2 regions of the Desemzia sp. FAM 23990 genome follow, and region 2 is predicted to be linked to the other one. Evidence: riboswitches for the same ligand, from Rfam matches in the RefSeq annotation. Region 2 holds a riboswitch; the other holds the start of a gene.
What was found. A riboswitch is a leader RNA that binds a small molecule or an ion and turns the genes downstream of it on or off. The one in region 2 is predicted to bind magnesium.

Region 1: it holds a riboswitch for magnesium, as region 2 does, so the genes downstream of both, mgtE (magnesium transporter) here and ACEN4I_RS03795 (cation transporting ATPase C-terminal domain-containing protein) in region 2, are expected to answer to the same signal.

The regions. Positions count from the first base shown of each region.
Region 1 is NZ_JBGQQW010000036.1:5,820-15,119, reverse strand. It holds gene ACEN4I_RS12525 (YdhK family protein) at 125-715, opposite strand; gene ACEN4I_RS12520 (alpha/beta hydrolase) at 974-1,900, shown strand; gene ACEN4I_RS12515 (alcohol acetyltransferase) at 1,935-3,344, shown strand; gene ACEN4I_RS12510 (DUF6320 domain-containing protein) at 3,341-4,009, shown strand; gene mgtE (magnesium transporter) at 4,112-5,485, opposite strand; M-box (ykoK) riboswitch at 5,828-5,992, opposite strand; gene ACEN4I_RS12500 (MalY/PatB family protein) at 6,150-7,337, opposite strand; gene ACEN4I_RS12495 (bacteriochlorophyll 4-vinyl reductase) at 7,467-8,288, opposite strand; gene pepF (oligoendopeptidase F) at 9,288-9,300, shown strand, end outside.
Region 2 is NZ_JBGQQW010000006.1:77,575-86,874, forward strand. It holds partial or broken gene uidA (beta-glucuronidase) at 1-795, opposite strand, end outside; gene ACEN4I_RS03780 (helix-turn-helix domain-containing protein) at 818-1,033, opposite strand; gene ACEN4I_RS03785 (AraC family ligand binding domain-containing protein) at 1,049-1,690, opposite strand; partial or broken gene ACEN4I_RS03790 (MFS transporter) at 1,859-3,352, opposite strand; M-box (ykoK) riboswitch at 3,633-3,798, shown strand; gene ACEN4I_RS03795 (cation transporting ATPase C-terminal domain-containing protein) at 4,216-4,575, shown strand; gene ACEN4I_RS03800 (hypothetical protein) at 4,572-4,769, shown strand; RNA gene ssrA (transfer-messenger RNA) at 4,953-5,320, shown strand; gene ACEN4I_RS03810 (Cof-type HAD-IIB family hydrolase) at 5,661-6,443, opposite strand; gene ACEN4I_RS03815 (histidine phosphatase family protein) at 6,513-7,193, opposite strand; gene ACEN4I_RS03820 (fructose-1,6-bisphosphatase) at 7,462-9,300, opposite strand, start outside.

The DNA.
Region 1 (9,300 bases), on a different contig from region 2:
ACCTGATCACCTAGTAATCACCTCCTGATTATAGGTACATGCGGACTTTTATATGCCCAAGGGAGTAAATGAGTGATATGAAAAAAGGCTATCTCATATTGAGACAACCCATTCTGTTTATCACCTATTCAACGGGAGCTAATTCATCTTCGGTCAACCATTTATGATTTTTCACAGTCTCACTGCCATCAGTAGGCTGGTAGTCGACCATGTACACCGTAGTTTCATTGGCTGCATCAATAGTAGCAGCAGCTCCTTGCATGCCTTCCATGTGCATAGCTTCCAAAGTGACTTCAGTACCTGGCTCTAGAGCCGAGTCCCCAGCTTCTGCCATTTCTTCATATACAACCCATTTATGATTTTTTACACGGTCGCCGCCGTTCGTTGGATCATAAGATACTTCATAAGCAACAGTATCAAATGCTCCTACAATAGTAGCTTCTGCGCCTTTCATACCAGGCATGTGTCCAGATTCGATCATCACGGTATCGCCAACTGCATAGGTGGGATCTTGTGCTTCTTGAAGTCCTTCTGGAATGTCGCCAGAGTCGTCATGCATCATGTGTCCCATATCCGATTCTTCCATAGAACTTGATTCCTCGATTGAACTGCTGGACTCTGAGGAATTTGTTTCCGCTTCTTCTGTTGTAGAACAAGCGGATAAAGCTAAAGTAGTAGACAGCGCTAAAAATGGTAAAAAGTTTTTTCGATTCATAACTGATTCCTCCTATCAAATGTAAACAGAAACGTTTACATTCGTAATCAATTAACAGCTTAACAAGAATAGTAGGAGAAGGTCAATAAATCAGCTTTATTGAGTTGATTGTTTCAAATTAGGCTCAAGTCTAGTAAAATAAAAGCAAGTAGAGCTCTGTTAGGAAAAAGGGCCAGCTGATAAAGGCTGAGATTTATATGCGTGTGTTAATGGATAAACAGTAAAAAGCACGTATATAAATATAGAAGGAGTACACTGATGAATCCCATTTTTAAATTTGTGTTGAAAATGATGTCTTCCCCTAAAATCAATATGCAGGAAGATTATGAATTTGTACGAAAGATGCAGCAGATTTTTTCTAAAAAACCTAAGAAGGGATACATCATCTTAGATCAAAAAATTTATTCCAAGGATCAATCTCACGATATCCCTGTTAGAGTATTTCGCCCTCAAGAGCTGCGGCACGATGATGCTTTGTTATTTGTTCATGGTGGAGGATGGGTGACTGGAAACATCGATACGTATACAAATACTTGTATCAATATGGCCGATTTAACAGGGAGGGTAGTGTACTCGGTAAATTACCGTTTAGCTCCTGAATATCCATATCCAGCCGGGTTAGAAGACTGCTATCAGGTGGTGGACATCTTGCTGAATCATTTGGAAATGGCACGATTGGCAGATGTTTCTAAGTTGACCTTGATCGGAGATTCTGCGGGAGCCAATCTGATAGCTGCAGTGTCGCTGTTACTGCGAGATGAAGGCAGGATAGTACCAGCAAAGCAGATATTGCTGTACCCTGTCACGTATTGGGATCACACAGAAAACTCTCCTTTTGAATCTATTCGTACGAATGGATATGACTACGGGTTGACCGCCAAAAAGATGCAAGAATATATGGAATTGTATGCTCCTGAATTGGCAACGCGTCAAAGTCCGTATATCTCTCCTTTATCAGCTGATGATCTGACAAAACAGCCGGAGACACTGATTGTGACAGCTGAGTTTGATCCGCTTCGCGATGAAGGAGAAGCTTATGGAGAAAAATTACGAGATGCTGGAAATAAAGTGAGGATCCATCGAGTAAAAGAAACCGTTCATGGGTTTATTACGTACCCAAAATTCGTGGAACCGGTAGTTGAAACGTATGAGATTATCAATGAATTTTTAAGTACTGATCGATAAAGGGAAAGTTTTAGTTGTTTGGAGGTGAGTCAGTTTGAAGAAGAAGGAAACGACCAACCAAAAAGGATGGGTGCGACTAGACAATGCTTCGAATATTTTTTTAGCAGCCATGTCCACCACTGATACCAAAGTATTTCGGTTGAGTGCGGAAATGGAAAATGAGGTCGATTCCGTCCTGCTGCAACAAGCGCTTGAAAAAACGTATGCACAATATATGCTGTACCATAGTGTGTTAAGAAGAGGAATTTTTTGGTATTACCTGCAACAGACGACTATTCAACCGCGAGTAGTTCCTGATGTATTGACACCTTGTTCGCCGCTGTATCATTTTGATCAAAAAGAGTTATTGTTTCGTGTGATTTACAATGATAAGCGCATTCACTTGGAAGTGTTCCATGTTTTGAGTGACGGAACAGGAGCGCTGTGGTTCTTTGAAGATTTACTGAAAGAGTATATCTTATTGCGCCATCCTCAAACGCAAGCAGAATTAATGAAAGAACAACGGGAAATCCAGCAACAACACTTAGAAGACAGCTTTGTCACCCATTTTAGCCACAGTGAACAACAAAATTTTACGGACTCAGCGCAATCTGCTGTGCGCAGTTTTGTGAAAAGCAGTAAAAATGCTGCATTTGAATATGGACGAAAAGCGAGAAGATTGATGTGGGCAACGAAAAGAAGAAAACGTCGGAAACGGAAAATACATCGGATAACCGGCAGGAAAACAGCCGATAATCGAACAAAAATTATTGAATTAGAGATGCCGGTGAAAACAGTACTGAATTTGGCTCATGAACAAGATGCTACGCTGACTATGTATTTGATTGCTGTATACTTTGAAGCTATTCGAGAAGCCAGTCCACATTTTCGTTCTGGGGAAACGATCGCAATATCCGTTCCGGTAAATTTAAGACAATTTTATCCTTCCGATTCAGCCCGTAATTTCTTTAGTACCGTCAAATTAAAATACACTTATCCACAAGAAAAAGAAGTGGATATCAATAAAATCTGTGATACTTTGACGAAACAAATGCAGCACCAGCTGAGCAAAGAAAATTTGGAAAAACGGTTAAGCCGATTGATCGCATTTGAATACAATCCATTTAACCGAGTTATTCCGCGTCCGTTAAAAGATGGTGTGTTAAAAATCATCAATTTCTTTAACAACCGAAATTTAACAGTGGCTATGTCGAATCTCGGACGAGTGTCATTGCCGCAATCGATGAATCCCTATGTTCATGCGCTTTATTTCCACACGTCTGCTGTCAGACCCCAATTTTCTGTTATCAGTCATGGTGGAACTTTGACGATTTCTTTTACGTCGCCTTATTTAGAGACAGAGATCCAAGAAAACTTTGTTCGGAAACTGACTAAATCTGGGGTAGATGTAACGATTGCTGCAAATAAAGTGACAGCTTCAGAATTAAGAGGTGATGAAGAGTGAAACGATGTTCGCATTGTCAGGTAAATATTAAAGGTGACTGGTCGGAATGTCCGCTTTGTCACCAACAATTAGATCCGGTAGAGTCAGCAGAAGCTGCAAGCAGCCCTTATCCGGATATTCCTTTACGTTTCAATAAGAAAAAAGTTTTCAAATGGATGATGTTGGCGTCTGTAGTCATTATTCTTGGGTTTTATACAGCTGGATTTTTCTTTCCTGATCCCTTGAATGTTTGGCAATGGTCTTTATTTGGAATCGTCAATTTATGGTTAGTTGTCTTGATCATTATCCGTAAACGAAGAAATATAGCTAAAGGAATCGTTTATTTGATCATATCTGCTTCACTGGTCTGTGCGTATTTGGATTATATATCGGGCTGGAGTGCTTGGTCTACCACTTATGCGATTCCGCTGATCTGTACATTTGCTACAATAGCTATGTTTTTCGCGGTCCGAATCGTTCGCTTAAAAGTGGAAGATTATGTGTTGTATCTGTTGACTGCAACGCTGCTCGGATTTATGCCGACGACATTTTTGTTTTTAAATTGGACAACATGGCTGTTCCCATCCCAATTGTCGCTTTTATTGAGTACCTTGATGTTTATCTGGATCACCGCTATACACGGAAGAGCTATTATCACAGAACTGCAAAAACGCGCACAAATTTAAGGAAATATTCTCAGAAACAGTAACAAAGCTTCTTTTCAATTTAGTTATTGAAAAGAAGCTTTGTTTGTAAGGGATAAAAGAACAACTTGAGTAGTCATACTGTTATAAAATATGAAGCAGCTCAGTTGCTATACTAAAATAAATCAGCAATCCCAAAGCATCGTTGATAGTGGTGATAAAAGGACCAGAGGCAATTGCTGGATCGATGTTCATTTTGTGAATAACAATTGGAATAGTCGCGCCAACTACTGTGGAGAGACTAAGTGTGAAGAAAAGCGAGATGCCAATGATCAGTGCTAAAATGAGATTCCCATAGAAGAGACCTGCTACCACTCCCAATACTGTTCCAGCGACACCTCCAATCATTGTACCTGCTAGAAATTCTTTCCAGATCGTCTTCCAAAATTGTTTCCGGTTTCTTTCCTCTCCTTGGGAAATATTCCGTACAGCTATGGCAAGTGATTGAGTACCGACATTTCCGGCAGAGTCCATGATAATAGGAATAAAAGCAGCAAGGATGACTACTTGGTTGAGTGTTTCTTCAAAAGAACTGATGAGAGAAGCACTGATCATTCCTAGGAAAACTAGGATGATAATCCATGGCATTCGAAGCCGAGCCATCTCAAAGGCACTTTCTTCTCCTTTTTCTATTTTTTTCGGATTTTTTCGAATAGCTGAAAATTCATTAAAATCTTCCTTAGTTTCTTCGACTAAAACATCCATGATGTCATCTACAGTTACGATCCCCATCAGTTTATTTTTCTGATCCAAAACGGGGACAGCCAGCAGATCGTAATCTTGAATGATTTGAGCCACCTCTTCTTGGTCATCGTCGATTCGGACGAAAGCCAGTTGGGTATGCATGATATCCGCCAGCTTTGTTTCTTCCGAATGAAGAATGAGATCCCTTAGTGATACGACTCCGACTAAATGATCAGCATCATCCAGAACATAGAAGTAGTAAACCAATTCTGTAGCTTTCGCAATAGTACGAACTAAATCAATCGTTTGTTGTATAGTATGTTCAAGAGTAACCACTACCATCCCTTTGGTCATTATTGAACCAGCAGTCTCTGGTTCATAGGAGAGCATTTCTTCCACTTTTTTCCTCTCTGTATCTTCGAGTAAGTTAAGAAGAACTTTTTTTTCATCTTCATCAAAATAAGATAAAAAGGCCACAACGTTATCTAATTCCATATACGGAAACAAATGGGCGGTATACTGTGGCGAGAATACCTCATAAGCCTCTATTTGATCTGCTGGATCCATCCATTCGAACAATTCTGCAAATTCTGTTGGGCCTAGAAAGGACTCTATTTTCTTTTTCTTTTCAGGATAAAGCAAGTGAAACAGTTCTACTTGGTCTTTTAGATGGAGTTTCAAGAAGAGCCTCCGGAATCTCTTCCGATTGTTTTCTTTAGCAGCTCTAAAGACAGCCTCATAGTAATTATTTTTTCTAGTGTCTATTTTTTTCATTCCGATCATTCCTTTCGGGAAGGTTTACTAGATGCCATTCTTTTTTTTGTATCGTTAATTCAAACTTTCTCCTTCGACTATCCGAATTCGGATCCATATAAACCACCTCCTTAAAAGAATTCGTTCGTTAAAAAAATAGAGAACGTTACTACTTTAAGCGTTTAGTTCTATAGACAATGGCCTCCATTTCACGATAAAAAAGTGCCTCACCATGAAATAGCGAAAGATCCCAACTCTAGAATGAACGCTAAAAATTTATAAAACAAAAAAAGCACGCCCCCGAAGAGTGTGCAAAAAGACTGCCTGAGCAGCACGTTTCAAAATGGTTTATTTTGTCTATTTTCTGCACCTCTTCGTTGAGTTTTAGCTCTGTACAGCATAGGGATTGCCCCAGCTGCATTAAGAATTTCCTTAATTCGAAAATTCCTGTTAACCCATTGGCGTCTTTCGACGTTTCTGGGCAGCAGCCTATCTCTCGTACAGTAGCCTCACCTAACAAGGTTATTTACTTTTTATCTACGGACCTATTATAGAATATTGTTCACTTATTTACAAGCTTGCTTATTTGCTGATACATGACTGTTTCTTGCTATCCAAAATTTATAATACCGTACACCATAAATAAGGATACAAACCACTAAATGTGGTTTGCATCCTTATTTGACTAACGGTATTTCTTCATTGTATGAACTAAACGCTCAAGTGCATCCATCAAAATTTTAGTAGGCACAGCAAGGTTCAAGCGTTCAAAACCATTGCCTTCAGTCCCAAAGATATATCCTTCATCCCCAAATACCAAAGCTTCCTTGTGCATAACTTCTTCGAGTTCACTAGCCGAAAGCCCAAAAGCATTGAAATCCAGCCATTGCAAAAACGTTCCTTCTAAATCAAATACCGTTACTTCAGGCAATTCTTGGTTTAAATAGCGTTTCAATTCTTGATGATTGTGCCAAATCAGTTCTTTGAATTCCTTTAACCAAGGTACGCCTACGGTATAAGCCAATTCGGTAGCTTTTAACCCAAGCACATTTGTTCCGCCATCCAAACCCGTGACTTCCATATCCTCTAAAAATCGTTCGCGCAAATTTGGATTGGAAATAATGATGTTGGAGTTTTTTTGTCCCGCTAAGTTAAAAGACTTGCTGACAGCTGTAGCGGTGATACAAATAGAAGCTGCGTCTTCAGTCGCTATAGCCATTGGTGTATAAGAATGCCCGGGCATGGTGAGATCATGATGAATCTCATCTGCCAAAATAATCACGTCATTAGCCACGCAAATATCTATCACTTTAGCCAATTCGTCTTTGGACCACACTCTTCCAACTGGATTATGAGGATTGGAGAATAAGAGCAGTTTATTCGCAGGGTCTTTTGCTTTTTTTTCCAAATCTGCGAAGTCGATTTCATAATGTGTCTCTTTTTGGATCAAGACACTTTTCACAATATGGCGTTCGGTTTTTTCGATGGCTGCATAGAAAGGGTAGTAGACAGGCGATAAAAGCAATACGCCATCTCCTGGATCAGTGAATGAACGGATAGTAGGATAGAAGGAGGTGACTACACCAGGTATAGTCAGAATCCAATCGTCTTCAATTTCCCAATGGTGCTGGATTTTCATCCAATTTTTTACAGCCGATAAATACTCTTTGGTAGGTAGGTCGTAACCCAAAATAGCTGTTTCTAAAAATTTTTGAAGCCCTTGAATAATTTCAGGCGCCATTTTCATATCCACATCAGCGATAGATAAAGGATAAATGTTATCATCTAATGAAGGATTCCAGTCATGCATTTGTTGCCATTTAGCGGAACCTGTATGTGATCTGTTGACAGCAGTAGTAAAATCATAAACCATAATCGCAGCCTCCTAAAAAGTCTAGTTATCTTACAAGTATTCTAACATAGATAGTCTTTTACACAGAATAGAAACTAAATTTGTGGACAATATCGCGTGTAGGAAGCTATTATTCTGTATTTATGGAGTTTAAACAATTTTAGTATTATCTGTTGATGTAATTTCTTCAAATTCGGCTTCAATGATTTCTAAATCTTTATTAAAATTACCTTCTTTATAATTTGAACTGTAACCTTTAATTAATTCTCTATTTAACTTCTTCGCTGCTAGCTCCATGGTAACAGCTGTAAGACCACCAGAAGCTATACCCCCAATAACAGGAATAGCTTTTGAAGCCGCGCTTGCAAGTCCTTTTTTAGTTAGTGTTTTTGAGGCAACTACTTTTGAGATATTTTTTATAAATGGATACCAGAGTGTTTTAGTTAAGGCTGTTGTCATAATTTTTTTTGAAGCATATTTTGCTGCGTTTGTACTCGCTACGCGTAATAAAGATGCAGCACCTTGTGCGCTGAACATTGTACCTAAAAATAAAACTAAACCGTCAATCTTCAATTCACCATCTTGATCAATAATATTTTCATAATCATAGATGTAGGCAAGCTCTTGAATAAGCCTAATAGAATAAATCATGTTCTGCAAAATATCTGCGGGAATTGTTCCTGCCATGGCCAACCCACCAGGAAGACCCGAGACAAATGAAAGACTGGAGCTTCCAATGACATTTTTGTGAATGCGGACTTTGGCCATGGTTTCCTTTTCTTTTAAACTAATAGTAATACTCCCGTTGCGAATCTCATCTTCGCTAACACCATAAATTTTTGATAAAAAATCAATACGGTTAACATGTGCCATAGGATTATTCAAAATAGTTTCTAGAAGTTTCATTAAATCACCAGATTGAATAGCTGGAATCAACGAACTACCTGCTGCCTGTTTTTCATTATTTTTCATATGTAGTTTCACCTCTCTGAGTCTTATTTTAGGGACAATAGTTTTTGTTATTTTAGTCCAATAAAGAAATCGTTTTTTTTTTATTGTATCATAGGAGAATTGGATTACTATCTATTGGATAATCTTTTATGGAAAATAATTCAGTAATACGTTATATTAAACGACCGCTGTGGACAATGTAGAAATATCGGAATAACTCTCCACATTTCATCAACTGTTGTAAACAGCTATTTATTTTAATCGAAATTAAAAATGATGTATTTTTAGCTAATCTTAGAAGTTTTTAAACGAACGATAAAAGTACAAGTAGGAATAAAGTGAAAAAGGGAGAAATTGGATGTGGGAATAAGTCTTATGGTCACAATCGTATGTCTCAGAACAACTAAAATGGGAGACTACTACATATGCCTACAAGACTCCAGGGTGTTGATATGAAAAAATGCTTGGCTATATTGGCCAAGCATATGTGATGAGTAGAAGATTATAGTAAGAGGTGTTACTTGTCAGAAAAGCTACTAAAATGAATATTCTAAAGTTGAAGATAAATATCTAAGTGTGCTACAACACAAATGAAAAGGAGATGCGTTAGTGCGTGTCCCCCATAGCACAGAACCGTTAAAGAAGTTGACTGAATTAAATAGATTAAAATAATCATCTTAACCCGTCAAAGTTAAAAGATGATTATTTTTTTGGTTAAATTTCAGTAACTCTACAATCAACGCAGCGAACAAAATCGCTAGCGTTAATACTTCATATACTGTCAAAGCTATTCCTTTCTAGGAGTATAGCTATTCACCATAGGCATCTATAAAACTTTATGAACATAACTTGTGTACAACCTATAATCCAAATTCAACCTATCCACAATTTACCCATAAATTAACCAGACAGTGTGTTTTCTTCCACAAAAAGAATGCTATACTATTAATAAGTGTTAGAATATTCTGGAATAACGACGAAAACAAATTGAGGGATACAATTTAAAAAGGGAGAGATTGGATGACGGAAAAAG
Region 2 (9,300 bases):
ATCTATCAATTCTCCAGCAATAAATCCTTCCACTCGAGCAATGTAATGGTATGCATTCATTGGTTCCCATAAATGAGCATCTTCGACTGTCAATTCCGACTCTACACCCTTGCTGCTGGCAACGACTTCTCCTTCCTCATCTATAAGAGTAACTTTTACCTAATCAAATTGACCAGCAGTTCGCACTACAGTAAAGACTTTTGCAGCATTCCCATCTACTTGATGAGAAATGATGATATCATCTATATAATTATGTGGAGTCGTATAGACTTTTACTGGACGATGTAGACCGGCATAGTTGAAGAAATCAAAATTCTCACTTGATTTGCGAATCACATTTCCGTTTTCGTCAGTGGTTTCGCTGTAATTTCCAACAGGCAGTGTCGTGTAATCTAAAATGTTGTTGACAGATACGGTTACCCTGTTTTTTCCATTTACTAGTGCGTCATTGATAGTGGCTTCAAAAGGTGTAAATCCTCCAGTATGCTCTACCACTTTTTGGCCGTTTACATAAACGGCCGCTTTATGAGTTGCTGACCCAAAACGCAAGACAATTCTTTCAGACAGTAAAGGCTTTGCAATCGTAAACTCTTTTTCGTACCAAACTGTTCCAACATGTCTGCGAATCTCTGAAAGAACTCCTTGGTCATTAAATGAGCCCGGTACTGCCATTACAGCATCGGTCACTAATGGCTTCGTTACGTCTATTTCTTTTGTTTCATCATCTAGATAAAATTTCCAGACATCATTTAAATCAGTCAATGTACGACTTTCAGTAGCAATTGGATATAACATAAATAAAAATTCCTTTTCTTTTTTAATCGTGATTTGAACCAGCGGTCATATTAGCTTCAACTTCTTTTCGATATCTATTGGGTGTCATACCTATCTTTTTCTTAAAGAAACGATTAAAGTGCGCATCACTTTCAAATCCGCAATCGTAAGCTATTTCTTTTAAAGTCTTTTTAGCTCCGGAAACTTCTATTTGAAATTTGGCTTGAACTAAACGGTAATCCATTAAAAATTCCATCACAGAATAACCAGTAGATTATTTGAAGACGTGGGAAATATATGATTTGCTGATATTTAATTTTTTTGACAGTTTCTCAATAGTGATTTTTTCAGTAAAATGCTGTTGCAAATAAGTCGCGATTTTTTCAGCATACTTATCTTTTTCGCTTTTTATTTCTTTCATCCACACGATTGGTTTGCGCTTTGCTTGATAGACTTTCAACAAAAACATGCTTAAGACGAGTTTTATCTCTGCTTCCTGCGTAACTGTAAATTCTTCTTTAGATAAATCAGCTAATTTTTTACCCAATTCGATGATGTTATTGTAGCACTCTTGATCTTCAATGCGAAAAATTTGGTGTGGAAAATCTCTGAACACGTCTAATAAATAAAGAGCATTTAATTCTTTCAGACTACTCTCTATCCAAGCGGCAGAAAAGTGAATCATACTGCGTTCATATAATTCGCTCTCTTCAAGCACATGTGGTTTATGAAGTTCCGTGCCATCTAAAGCAATGATATCTCCTCGTTGCAAATCATAAATTTGATTATTGATCAGGTATCTGCATTTTCCCTGATGGAAAAAATACAGTTCATATTGCTGATGGGAATGATAGTTAAGACTATAGTATTGGCCTTTTACATGTACCAAAGCATTTATTTTTTCTGGAATTATCATTTAGATCATCCTCTAATTTCCTATTCAATCTGTCCTTCTTTATAACAAACAATAAGCTGTCAAAATTGACTCAGAAACTTATTTGAATTCATTGTAACAAAAAAGACGATAAGTTCCATTTTCACATTGGTACTTACCATCCTTTATTAAAAGCTTTATTCTGTTTCTTTATTTGCCAGCAATTCTTCTTTCTTCTAATACTTCTTGAATTTCAGCCATTCGTTTGCTATCTAATTCATAAAATCTCATAGCGATTAATGAAGCAATCCAAGCAAGAATCAATAAACCAATGAACAACAACATCGTTACCCAGAAAATATTTTCTGTATAGGGAGTTTCCGTTGTGGGGAATACTTCAGTAAAGCCGACCCAGGCTAAAGTAATACCAATAATGGTTTGTCCAAAAGAAGAAATCATTTTATCCACAAATGAGAAGATCGTTCCCATTACACCAGGTGCATAACGGCTTGTTTTATAGGTTTCATAATCTGTAATATCTGGAATCATTGGAATAACAATCCCACCTGATACTGTTTTCACACCATTACCTAGAATAAACAATACTAAGAAAGCGATTGTCATGAATCCCATGTTATCAAAGCTGATTTGAGAAGGATCTCCTAGTAACAATAGAGCAAATAGCGCAGAGTAAATAATGATACATGCCCATGTTGCAGTTACTAAAGCCTGCTTAGAACCTAATTTACGAGCATATCTTGTACCGATTTGGATAATAATCAAAGAAGGAATCATTGTGTAAGCTGATACTTGACCATACAATCCATAATCCCCGATTACGACACCAAATAACAAGACCATTACAATAGCATTATTTGCAACTGTTAAGGCTAACTTATCAGTTGCCGCAGCAACAATCAACATTTGTAAAGGTCGGTTCCCTTTTAAAATCCCAAACATGTCTTTTAAACCAATTTTTTCTTGTTTTCCACCTGTACCAAAATTTTCTGTTCTATCATGCTTCCAAATACCAGCAACTGCCAGTAAAGTTAACACTCCTACCATTAACACTACTGTGATAACAAATTCAGCAAAGAAAGCTTCATTAAAACCACCATGTTTTGGTTCTAGATAATTTGATACATAAACAGCAGCACCAGCAAAGAATAAAGACGTATAAGACAAATCAAATGTAGAGAATAATGGCCGTTGATTTGGATCATTGGTTAATACCGACTGGCCAGATTTTGTACAAGCTGTCTGGAAAGTGTACCCAACAATATAAATCAAATACAACACTATAAATTAAGCCAAACGTAAGTTTTCTGGAATTAAATGATTGGTAAAAAACAATAATAACGTGGTAATGGTCATAACAACATAACCAGAAATCATAAACGGTCTGAATTTCCCTAACTTACCATCAGTTTTATCAATCCAAAGACCGATAATTGGATCAGTAACACCATCCCAGAGACGACTAGCTGTAATGAGCGTTGAAACTAAGACAGTTCCTAATCCAACAACTCCTGTTGCATAATAGGATACAAAAGTCATTAAAAACATAAATGCGTTTGTTGCTGTATTATTTAGTGCAAAAGCTCCAATTTGCCAAACTTTAGCTGTCCGATATTTAGCAGGCTTTCTAGTAGCCAGATTATCTGGATGTACATCAATTACTTTTTCCATTTTATTCACTCCCATTCTTCATATGTCACAACAGATACCGCTTTCATTTTTTCTAACTAAACCGTCTTTTCTCCTTTCTTATTCTTAATGATATTAAAGCAACACAAGTATCGTTATATGATACCAATTTAATAAATATGATACTAGTATATCGGCAAATGAAACTTTTTACATTGACTGTGAATCCGTAAGTATTACTTAAAGATTGACTGATTAGGCTTTTTTAAATGATTATTTTTCTTCCATCAAACTTGACTTATAAATTTTTTTGAACTAGCATGGCAAACGAAATGAATAAAGCTTCTGTTAGACGAGGCTCCTATATGGAAAAACGCTGCTGCACAAAAACGTCGAGAGACACCAATGGGTCAACAGGAATGATCGACGCAAGGTCATTCTTAACGTAGCTGTTGAACAATCTACGCCATATAGTGCTAAAACTCAACGATGGAGAAGGCATAATGTTTTTTTAACATGCAAAAAAATATTATCTAGATATGGAATGTTTACCCTTTATTTGGATTGGATATTCAAGCATATACTCTGTCGTCAGATGGGGTGTATGCTTTTTTGTTGTTTTGCATTCTGTACTACGAAGGTAAACCATCATATAGAAGTCCTACAGATTCGTTTCAAAATAAACGATAAAAATGAGGTGAAAGAGTATGGAACAAAGCTCTGCTAGTGATTGGAAAACTAAAAGAGAAATAAGTCATGCTACCATAACCCATTTTATTCGGCTGATGATGTAGCACGCTTATTTTCCTTTAAGTCAAGGAGGAAAACATAATAGTAAACAAAAAAATTCTATTTATACCGAAAAAAAATCAAAAAATAACCAACTAAAAGAAATCGGTTATCTGACAGAAAAAACTTTTTTGGCACAATTACACACTCAAATAGAAGGGCTCTCTATCCAATTGCTCGTTCAAAATCTGATTTATGACGTTGCACAATTAGCCATTCCTTGGGACAAAATGGATTCTGAAAATCTCATGGAACCAGCTACTTGGAAAACTGCTGATTTGCTGAAATTTACTTTCAGCATTGGACCAATCAGTTCCATTTTTGATATTTTGACTTTCTTGTTGATGTGGTTTGTTTTCCAAGTAAACTCTGTGCAAGATGCACCTTTATTCCATTCAGGATGGTTTGTTATCGGATTGATTACTCAGACAGTCGTTGTGCATATTATTCAAACGAAAAAATTCCATTTATTCAAAGCAGAGCTAGTATGAGTGTGATTCCTTCAACACTAGCTGTTATTGCAGCAGCTATCTGGATTCCTGGTAGCCCGCTAGGTACGTTTTTTGACTTTGTGGCTTTGCCAGTAATTTACTGGAAATGGATGATTTTAATTGTTACAGCTTATATCGTTACAACTCAAAACGTTAAAGACATTTATATCAAAATCAACAAGCAATGGTTATAATGGACTTGCATGACAGAAAAGAAAGTTTTATAGTCTGCTTAAAAGGCAGCTTAAGCTTTCTTTTTTTTATTTCCGGAGCGAACATACTTTCTTTTGATTAGTAGATGTGGTATGATAGTTGCAGAGTTAGATAGATGACTATTATAGTACTTTAGGTACTAAGTCTGTACTCCCTTTTATTTCGGGGGCGTTACGGATTCGACAGGCATAGGTCGAGCTTGGATCGCGTTTCGTAGGTTACGGCTACGTAAAAACGTTACAGTTAAATATAACTGCTAAAAACAATAATAACTCTTACGCTTTAGCTGCGTAATAACAGCTTAGTGTAGATCCTCTCGGTATCGCCCATGTACTCGAGTAAGGGTCCTATAATCAGTGGGATACACTAAATCTTTCCGTCTGCAAGATTTAGAAGAGATTATCAGACTAGCAAAGTACGATGCCTGTTGTGCGGCTAATACTAAGCGAACTTTTAAGTAGTATAACTATAAACGTAGACGTCTAGGTGTCGTTATGTTTGGACAGGGGTTCGACTCCCCTCGTCTCCATACAATAAAAAAGCAGCAAATACTGATTTGTCAGTATTTACTGCTTTTTTTGTTTTCTAAACAAAAGCTGTTGTGGTCAAGTGGTTCTCCCCTATTCTAAACGCTCCTTTAAAGGGTTATTTATGAACAGAGGACTAAATGTTTCAGCCATTTTGTGTATAAAAGCTGATGGAGTAAATTGCTATGATGATAAGCTTAGTTTGATCATCATCCAGAGACACTGAATGATGATCATTGCAGTTTGAATCACCATAAGGCAAAATAGTGGACTATCCCCCACCATGCAACAAATCCCATTCACAAAAGTGCGAATGGGATTTGCTTATCGAAATAAATACAACTGCTAAATTAAATTGTATTTTTTCAAACCTTCTATAATGCCGCCTTCTACATTGCTAAATGAGGTAACGTAATCAGCTACTTCTTTTACTTCATCCACTCCATTTTGCATGGCGATACCATAATCAGCATAGGCAATCATTTCTCTATCGTTTGGACCATCTCCAAAAGCATACGTTGGAACATTTTCAAGGCCTAGTAATTTTTCTAATTCTTTGATCCCAGTTGCTTTGGAATTGTTTTTAATAATAGTGTCTACGCTATACGGTGTATTGCGGTAAAAAGACAATTGAGGAAATTTAGAACGAAAATCCTCATCGTAACTAGGATCATCATTAATAATCAGCGCCATCAATACTTCTTCCTTCAAATGAAAAGCAGCATCCACTTCAGGTGGTTTCGTATGGATATTTTTATAAGCGGTGATCATTGTTTGAGTATCCTTCGTCGTGCGGATTTTATCATGTGTGTACATAGATAAAGGAAAGTCATACTTATCGGTAGCAGATTTCAATTCATTCATCAATTTTTTCGGAATAGCACTTCGGTATATTTCCTTTCCTTCATAAACAATATATTGGCCATTCAGTGTAATAAAAGAATCTATCGGGCTATTTTCCAATACATGTTCAATCTCAATCGGACTGCGGCCAGTCGCTACAAATGGAATAATATTTTTTCGCTTCATACTTTCTAATGCTTCACTGATTTCTTGATCCAACTCTGATTTAGCATTCAATAACGTTCCATCTAAATCAAAAAATACAAGTCCTTTAGGTGTAGTCAATGCTGTACCTCCATATTTGTTGTTCATCCAGTTGTACTCAACTGAATGTGTATAACTGATTTGCTCAGCTTATTCTTTCAAATCTTTAAAGTGTCTGACTTCATTGTATTTTTCCAAATGGTAAGCACCATTTTGATAAGAAGCAATAGAGACACTTGCGTTTAAAAGAGGTTGCGGATTTTCTAGCTCTGCTACTAAATTATTCAGTAAGTAGCGGATGGTATTTCCATGAGCCACTACCAATACTTTGTCTCCAGTATCACGATGTTTACTGATCAGTTTCATCAACCCTTCTTCAATTCTGGTCCAGAAGGTTAAAAAATCTTCTGCATCGTGATACGGATCAGCTTTTTTAGTCGCATTCATTCGTTCGGGAATGCTTGCCTGTGCAAACATTTCAGGAATGGAAGGATAATTCAGTTCTTGGTTGATCGTTTCCCAAGCGACGTCTACATTTTCACCTTCAAAGAAACCAAAAAAGACTTCTCTGAATTCCGGCATCATTTCAATTTTTAAATTTTCAGCCTGTTTATTTTCTTCTAAAATAATACTTGCTGTTTGAACCGTACGGCTTAAGTCACTTGTGTACACTGCATCAAATTCTACATCCGCTAATCCTCTAGCGCTACGATACACATCTTCCGTACCTTCTTCTGTCAATGGTGTGTTACTCCACCCTTGTATCTTTCGGTAATGATTAAAATACGTTTGTCCATGACGAACAAAATAAAATGTACAACCTTTACTCATTTTCATTTCCTCCAGTGCACTGATTTCAGAATCTTCTATTTTTATTGTAACAGAAAGCCGTTATAAATTAATGAAAAAGAGTTTTTTTATTCGTTAAATAAATACAATACATTAAAAACTCTCTTTGTTTTATTTTTGATTTTACCTCAATTGTCACATAAAGCTGGTTGGCTATTGTTTTGCCAGCTTCACAAACCAAAATAACTGTTTCCTACCAGTTAAGTAAGAAACAGTTATCTTGGTTACTGACTCCATAAATGGACATCATTTATTTTATGTTCTCTGGGATATCCCCGTTACGGTAAGCATCGAGCAACGCTTTCAGATCAGTTACTTGATCTTGCAGTTTTTTACCGATATCCGTTTCTTTCACTTTCTTTCGTTCCAATTCTTTATCTACCACTCGTCGGGTAGAAACAATGTCTATCTCATTCTCGATCGCTTCCTGAGGAGACGTGAAGGGTTGATGAGAAACCAGCATCATTCCAAACGAATTATACAGCAACGTATATCCAGCTAAACCTGTCGTTCCTTGATAAGCTTTTGAAAACCCACCATCAATGACCAACATTCTGCCATCTGCTTTGATCGGATCTTCTCCTCTTTTTTCTTTTACCGGTGTGTGCCCATTGATGATGCGACCTTTAGTCGGATCTAAGCCAAATTCAGCTAATATCTTTTCACAGGTCTCAACTTCATTGCGCATACGGTAATAAGCATTTTTCTTTTCTTCATGACAAGCCTTGTCTTTTACATAATAGCGTTCAAAAGTCGTCATTTGGTCTTTCCCAAATAAAGAAGAAACAGGTCCTGTCCACAAATACCAAACTAAATCTAAATACTTATGGTTGTTGCTTCTGTTTTGATACAAAAATCCTTTTCTTACGGCATCTTCAAACTTATCCAACAAAGAATGTCCATAGACATAGTTGCCTCTTATTTCCATTCCCATAAAGCTTCCATCTTCATTCAACGGAATACACCCATGGAACAATAAATTATCATTGTATGTCAGATACATACTTCCTTTATTGATCAAATAAGAAATGTGTTTTTGTAATTTCCCACTGTTTTTAAAACCTTCTGTTAATTTATCCACAATCCATTGTTCATCATCTGTTAATTTGAACGGGTCTGTCGGATCGATGGTGGGAAAGTTGGTGCTCAATAAAGGATATTCTTGTCCTCTAATGGTGATGGTGCCATTTTCGTAATCAATTTTGTTTAACAACAGACGGTGTTCCAAATGAAACTCTGGATGTCTTTCAATAATGGCTGCTTCTAATTTAAATTGAATAACCGCAATAGCTTGATGAATCTTTGTATTCTGAATAATCTCTTCTTTTAAGATATTGGTCTCAGGATTCACTTTAGGCGCAAAACAACTGTCAGCATCTCCAGTATACGTAGATTCCGCAAAGTTGGACAAATAGCGCAATGAGATTCCATAGCTGTCTTCTAAAATATCTAAGTTATTGTAGCGTGCAGAAATACGGATCACATTTGCCATACACACTTCTGAACCAGAAGCAGCTCCGATCCATAAAATATCGTGGTTTCCCCATTGAATGTCAACGGAATGATGGCGGATCAAAGCATCAATAATTTTATCCGGATAAGGACCTCTATCGTAAATATCTCCCACCACATGCAAGTGGTCAACAACTAAACGTTGGATCAAATAGGACAATGCTGTAATATACTCTTTCCCTCTGTCCAATGAGATGATACTATCGATGATCTCACTGTAATAATTATCTTTATTTGAAAAGGTCCCATCTTTAAAAAGCAATTCCTCTGTAATATAAGAGAATTCCTCTGGCAAGGATTTCCGTACTTTTGATTGAGTGTACTTGGAGCCAACAAATCGGCACAATTCAATTAGTCTAGAGATAGTGATGCGATACCACTCACGTGCTTCTTCTTCCGTTTCAAAAGTTTTCATGATATCTTCCGTTTTTTCTTCTGGATAATAGATTACTGTCGCTAACGTGTTCATTTCTTTTTGGGTCAATCGATCAGTAAAAATCTCTCCAATCTTTTCTTTGATATTTCCCGAACCATTTCGCAGGACATGTTGAAATGCATCATATTCCCCGTGGATATC